2 linked regions of the Priestia megaterium genome follow. Each later gene encodes a partner of the first gene's protein in a complex. Links are inferred from orthologs where the notes say so. Each region holds a gene or a part of one and is shown in the gene's direction. Other genes may lie near its edges. The genes, in order: clpC and mecA.

Region 1 (3,432 bases):
TAGCGAAGCTTTAGGGAATATCTTTCAAATTTCTAATCAGATAACCTTAGGGAAATCTGAAGAAGATATTGTGGCAGATTTAAATAGTGTCGTACAGCAGTTAATTACACAAGAGCACTCTGCAAGAGACGCACTGTTTAAAACATCTCATGTAGAGTTAGAAGATCGAGTGTATCGTTCATATGGAGTATTGGCCAATAGCCGTATTATTGAGTCCAAAGAAGCTTCACAATGTTTATCAGATGTTCGATTAGGAATCGATTTAGGGTATATAAAAGGACTGAGTCAAAATATATTGAATGAACTTATCATTATGACGCAGCCAGGCTTTTTACAAAAGTATTCGGGAGGGCCCCTAAAGCCTCAGGAACGTGACATTAAAAGAGCCACCTTAATTCGAGAACGTCTCACTATAAATAAAAACACAAATTAAACGTGGAGGGTGACGATTATATGATGTTTGGTAGATTTACAGAGCGCGCACAAAAAGTATTAGCTTTAGCACAGGAAGAAGCACTACGCCTAGGTCACAACAACATTGGAACGGAGCACATTTTATTAGGTATCGTTCGTGAAGGTGAAGGAATTGCAGCAAAAGCTCTTTCTGCTCTAGGCCTAAGCACTGAAAAAATTCAAAAAGAAGTGGAAGCATTAATTGGCAGAGGCCAAGAATTAACGCAGACCATTCATTATACACCTCGAGCGAAAAAAGTCATTGAACTTTCAATGGATGAAGCCCGAAAGCTTGGTCATTCTTACGTAGGAACAGAACATATCTTACTAGGCTTAATTCGTGAAGGTGAAGGCGTTGCAGCACGCGTTTTAAATAATCTAGGTGTCAGCCTAAATAAAGCTCGTCAGCAAGTACTTCATTTATTAGGTAGCAATGAAGCTGCTTCAAGCCATCAAGGCGGAGGTTCTTCAAATGCCAATACACCTACGCTAGACAGCTTAGCACGCGATTTAACAGTTGTAGCGCGCGAAGGAAGCTTAGACCCTGTTATCGGACGTGGGAAAGAAATTCAGCGTGTTATTGAAGTGTTAAGCCGACGTACAAAAAACAATCCTGTATTAATTGGGGAGCCAGGTGTCGGTAAAACGGCAATCGCTGAAGGTTTGGCTCAGCAAATCGTCAACAATGAAGTTCCAGAAATTTTACGTGACAAACGCGTTATGACTTTGGATATGGGAACGGTCGTGGCTGGTACAAAATATCGCGGAGAATTTGAAGATCGCCTGAAGAAAGTAATGGATGAAATTCGTCAAGCAGGTAATATCATTCTCTTTATCGATGAGTTACACACATTAATTGGCGCTGGTGGTGCAGAAGGTGCTATCGATGCTTCTAATATTTTAAAACCGTCTCTTGCTCGTGGAGAACTTCAGTGTATCGGTGCTACGACTTTAGATGAATACAGAAAATATATTGAAAAAGATGCAGCGTTAGAGCGTCGCTTCCAGCCAATTCAAGTGGATGAACCAACGTTGGAAGAGTCTATTCAAATCTTAAAAGGGCTTCGTGACCGTTATGAAGCGCATCACCGAGTATCTATTTCTGATGAGGCAATCGAGCAAGCGGTGAAACTATCAGATCGCTACATTTCAGATCGTTTCTTACCGGATAAAGCAATCGATTTAATTGATGAAGCTGGTTCAAAAGTGCGTTTACGTTCATTTACAACGCCGCCAAATTTAAAGGAATTAGAGCAAAAATTAGAATCAGTACGCAATGAAAAAGATGCGTCTGTTCAAAGTCAAGAATTTGAAAAAGCAGCATCTTTACGCGACACAGAACAACGCCTACGCGAAGAATTAGAAGACACAAAGAAAATTTGGAAAGAACAGCAAGGTAAAGAAAACTCAGCTGTAACCGTAGAAGATATTGCGATGGTGGTATCTAGCTGGACGGGTGTACCGGTCTCTAAACTGGCACAGGAAGAGACAGAAAGACTGCTAAACATGGAAGAGATTCTTCACTCTCGTGTAATTGGGCAAGAAGAAGCGGTAAAAGCAGTTGCAAAAGCTGTGCGCCGTGCTAGAGCAGGCTTGAAAGATCCAAAACGCCCAATTGGTTCATTCATTTTCTTAGGACCAACAGGGGTTGGTAAAACAGAGCTTGCACGCGCATTAGCGGAGTCAATCTTTGGCGACGAAGACGCAATGATTCGTATCGATATGTCTGAGTACATGGAGAAACATTCTACTTCACGCTTAGTAGGTTCACCTCCAGGATATGTTGGATACGAAGAAGGCGGCCAGTTAACGGAAAAAGTAAGAAGAAAACCTTACTCAGTTGTTCTTTTAGACGAAATTGAAAAAGCACATCCGGATGTATTTAACATTTTATTACAAGTGTTAGAAGATGGACGCTTAACAGATTCAAAAGGCCGTACAGTTGATTTCCGTAATACGATTTTAATTATGACATCAAACGTAGGTGCGGACACATTAAAACGAAGCAAGCACTTAGGGTTCACAGTAGAAGCAGAAGGCCAAGACTACAAAGATATGAAAGGAAAAGTAATGGCGGAAATGAAGCGCGCATTCCGTCCGGAGTTCCTAAACCGTATCGATGAAATTATCGTCTTCCATTCATTGGAGAAACCTCACTTAGCTGAAATCGTTAAATTAATGGCGGACCAGTTAACAAAACGCTTAAAAGAGCAAGAAATTGATCTTGAATTAACAAAAGAAGCAATTGATAAGATTGCAGAGGAAGGTTTTGACCCAGAATACGGCGCTCGTCCACTTCGTAGAGCAATTCAAAAACATATTGAAGACCGTTTATCTGAAGAGCTGCTAAAAGGGGTTGTTCAAAAAGGTCAGAAAGTGACGCTAGATGTAGACAAAGGAGAATTTGTTGTTAAATCCTCCGCTCCAAGCAGCATCAGCTAAATTTACTCAAACCAAGACGAGGCATACGAAAAAACACGTATGCCTCCCTTTTTATTTTAGCTTAGGAAATAGTGTACAATAGAGATAGAAATCGATTGAATGAACGGAGAGATTGATAACATAATGGCGAAACGAAAAACAAAATTTGCATGTCAGCATTGCGGATATGAATCCGCAAAATGGATGGGGAAATGTCCTGGATGCGGAAGCTGGAATTCGATGGTGGAAGAAATGGAAGAAACGAAATCATCACGCCGAGGAGCTTTTTCCGGAGCTACTGCTTCTAAAGTTCAAAAACCTCAGTCAATTACAGCGATTGAATCTACAACAGAACCACGGATTTTTACACCTTCTGCAGAGTTAAACCGTGTATTAGGAGGCGGTATTGTCAGAGGGTCACTCGTTTTAATAGGGGGAGATCCGGGTATCGGAAAGTCTACTTTACTTTTGCAAACCTCCGCGCAGTTAGCAATGAAACAAAATAAAGTACTATATATTTCGGGAGAGGAATCAACCAAACAAACGAAGTTAAGAGCG
Region 2 (3,245 bases), 610 kb from region 1 along the record:
CAGAGATTATTTTTTAAGTGTACAAAGTGTTTTATGAATAAAAGACTGCTGTGCTCATTAAACTAAAGAAAAGGCCATACTAAATAAAAATGTTTAGTATGGCCTTTTCTTTATCATTTAGTTGAACGAAAGCTATTAACAGCCATGCCGCTTATCAGCACAACAGCAATTGTTATAAACGGAATAAATGTTCCTAGAGATGTATGGTCTGCAAAGAATGAATGTAAGTTCTTTTCATGTCCAATCATATTTCCAGCAGTATAAGCTAAAATAGCTGCTCCGCCGTAAACAAGCAGGGGAAACCGTTCCATCAAATACAAAATGAGCTTGCTTCCCCAAACAATAATAGGGACGGATACGAGTAGTCCCGTGACAACCAAGATAATATTTCCATGAGCTGCGCCTGCCACAGCTATTACATTATCTAGTCCCATTACAATATCAGCAAATACAATCGTTCTCACAGCGGCGCCTAACGTCACACCTGCACGAATTGAAGATGCATCGTCACCTTCTGATACAAGCAGCTTAAAGGCAATGATCACTAATAAAAAACCGCCGATGAGCTGCAAGTAAGGAATAGTTAGTAAATAAACAGCTAAAATAGTAAGTACAATGCGAACGATCACAGCTAAGCCAGTCCCTAAAAAAATAGCTTTATTTCGTTGATGTTCAGGTAAATTGCGGCTTGCTAAGGCAATAACAATAGCGTTGTCTCCACCTAATACAATATCGATACCGATAATAAGAAGAATGGAGGTTATTAATTCTAAATCCAATAGTCTTCCCTCCCAATATGTAAGGATAAGTAGCTCATATTGCTTTATCTGTGTTCATTTTTAACAAAAAGCGTTCATAGGGTAAAGAGATTATGTATATAACAAAGTAAGGTGTAAGGTGGCTATGAGTTGTCAGAGTATTTTTTATTTCCTTTCTTTCGCATTTTGTCATAAAATAGATATACAAGGTTCACTCAAATAGTGTATGCTTGTATATCCCAAGTTAGAATGCTTTACAAAGTGAGAAAGTACATGTAATATTGCTTTAACACGGGGGTAAAATAGTCCCTTCATCGTTTAGGGGTAATGTTCGAAATGGCCGGATTACCTTCACTGATTTTTCCGAAGGGAGAGATGATAATGGAAATCGAACGCATTAATGAAAACACAGTAAAATTCTTTGTCACTTACGTAGATATTGAAGAACGTGGATTTGATCGCAATGAAATTTGGTTTAGCCGTGAGCGCAGTGAAGAGCTATTCTGGGAGATGATGGACGAAATTCATCAAGAAGAAGAGTTTGTAGCGGAAGGTCCTCTTTGGATTCAAGTACATGCGCTTGAGAAGGGGCTAGAGGTTATCGTAACAAGAGCACAAGTTTCAAAAGACGGTCAAAAGTTCGAAGTACCTGTTGGTGAAAATGATAAAATCGATATCCCTGTAGATGGAAAAATTGAAGCGTTGCTTGATCATCAAGCGAATCAAAATAAAAAAGCTGATTTTGAAGAAGAAATTATAGAAGACGAAGGGCTACAGTTCGTCGCACGCTTTCAAGACTTAGAACATTTAATTTCCTTAAGTCACCATTTAGAGTTAGATGATATCATCAACAGCATGTACGTGTTTGAAGGGAAATATTATTTATACGTTGAGTTTACAGATGATGAAGACTTTGTAGCTGAAATTGATAACATTTTAAGTATCATTTTAGAATATGCAAATGAATCAAATGTAACAGTTCATCGTTTAATGGAATATGGAAAAGAATTAATCAGTGAAAATGCACTTGAACAAGTAAAACAGTATTTTCCTTTACGATAATAGCAGCCGATTTCATGTATATGAAATCGGTCTTTGTTTTGTCCTCTTTTTTGGAAAAGCTCTCCGCTCATATCGAACAGTATAGGTAGAAAAAGCAGGCGGCTGGTTCCTACACGGGAAAGTGTAGTGTTAAAATACCAAGTTTGAGGATAATAACAGTATAGAGACCTGTTATGAATGATGAAAGATTGGTTTTAGGATAGGTGAAAACAAGTTGAAAAATAGATTACAGCTTTTAATTTTTGTTGTTGGTATTATTGCCTTGCTTTATTTTACAAAAGGGTATTGGGACGGTAAATTTATTGGCGTGCTAAGTATCTTAATTACGATTAGTGTTGTTTTCATCGGTCTTGTTATTTCATTAGAAAACCGTCATCCAACTCAAACGCTAACGTGGCTCGTAGTATTAGGCGGTTTTCCAGTAATAGGGTTCTTTTTTTATTTGTTATTTGGACGCAATACGCGAAAACGGCGTTTATTTGCTAAAAAAGCAAAGCTGGATGAACAGGTGCTTTTAAAGATGGAAAGAGATTCTGGTATATTAGAAAATCACTTTGAACAGTTGGGCACCAGTAGGAAGCAAATGCTGAAGCTAGCCGTGAGGCTTGGCAAGAGTCCCATTTCTTTTTCTTCAGATACGCGCGCATTGACGAATGGAAAAGAGACATTTCACGAAATTATGGAATCTTTAAAGCATGCAAGGCATCATATCCATTTAGAGTATTACATCGTACGACATGATCACTTAGGAGAACAAATTAAAGATATTTTAATTCAGAAAGTACAAGAAGGAGTTTATGTACGTTTCTTGTATGATGCCGTGGGCAGTTTTCAGCTTTCACCGCATTATATTCACGAGTTAAGAAACGCGGGCGTAGAAATGATTCCGTTCTTGCCGGTGAGACTTCCATTTCTCAATAATAAAATCAACTTCCGTAATCATCGTAAAATTGTAGTCATTGATGGAACAATTGGATTTGTAGGAGGTTTGAACATTGGTGATGAATATCTCGGAAAAAGTCGGCATTTTGGCTTTTGGAGAGATACTCATTTGATGGTGAAGGGTGAGGCAGTCCGTTCATTACAGCTTATTTTCTTACAAGACTGGTATTATATGACAGGACAGACAATGCTTACTCAAACATATCTATCGCCGGATTTAATTGACATTGATATGGAAAAGTGCGGCGGTGTTCAAATGATTGCCGGCGGACCAGACCGTGAGTGGGAAATTATTAAACACTTATTTTTTTCGATGATTACGTCTGCGAAAGAGTCCATTTGGATTGCTTCTCCTTACTTCATACCTGATGAAGATATTTTTACTTCTCTCAAAGTAGCTGCTTTAAGCGGTATAGATGTAAGGCTTCTTGTACCTCAGAAGCCCGATAAAAAAATTGTTTTTCATGCATCACGCTCTTATTT

Evidence for each region.
Region 2: the proteins of clpC (region 1) and mecA are in contact, whole or in part, in a solved structure (PDB 3PXG), measured with the Bacillus subtilis proteins. The link is inferred for Priestia megaterium from one-to-one orthologs.

The regions. Positions count from the first base shown.
Region 1 is NZ_CP023317.1:86,010-89,441, forward strand. What follows is about bases 75-3,174. They hold clpC (ATP-dependent protease ATP-binding subunit ClpC), read left to right. Parts: upstream 75-453; coding sequence 454-2,895; downstream 2,896-3,174. Other genes in these bases: CEQ83_RS00440 (protein-arginine kinase McsB), read left to right, coding at 75-433; radA (DNA repair protein RadA), read left to right, coding at 3,019-3,174. Outside these bases: more of CEQ83_RS00440, read left to right, coding at 1-74; more of radA, read left to right, coding at 3,175-3,432. UniProt on the Bacillus subtilis protein: Competence gene repressor; required for cell growth at high temperature. Negative regulator of comK expression. May interact with MecA to negatively regulate comK.
Region 2 is NZ_CP023317.1:692,175-695,419, forward strand. The notes cover bases 67-2,979. They hold mecA (adaptor protein MecA), read left to right. Parts: upstream 67-1,139; coding sequence 1,140-1,820; downstream 1,821-2,979. Other genes in these bases: CEQ83_RS03630 (TerC family protein), read right to left, coding at 114-779; cls (cardiolipin synthase), read left to right, coding at 2,035-2,979. In the rest of the region: malonate transporter subunit MadM, read left to right, coding at 1-17; more of cls, read left to right, coding at 2,980-3,245. UniProt on the Bacillus subtilis protein: Enables the recognition and targeting of unfolded and aggregated proteins to the ClpC protease or to other proteins involved in proteolysis. Acts negatively in the development of competence by binding ComK and recruiting it to the ClpCP protease.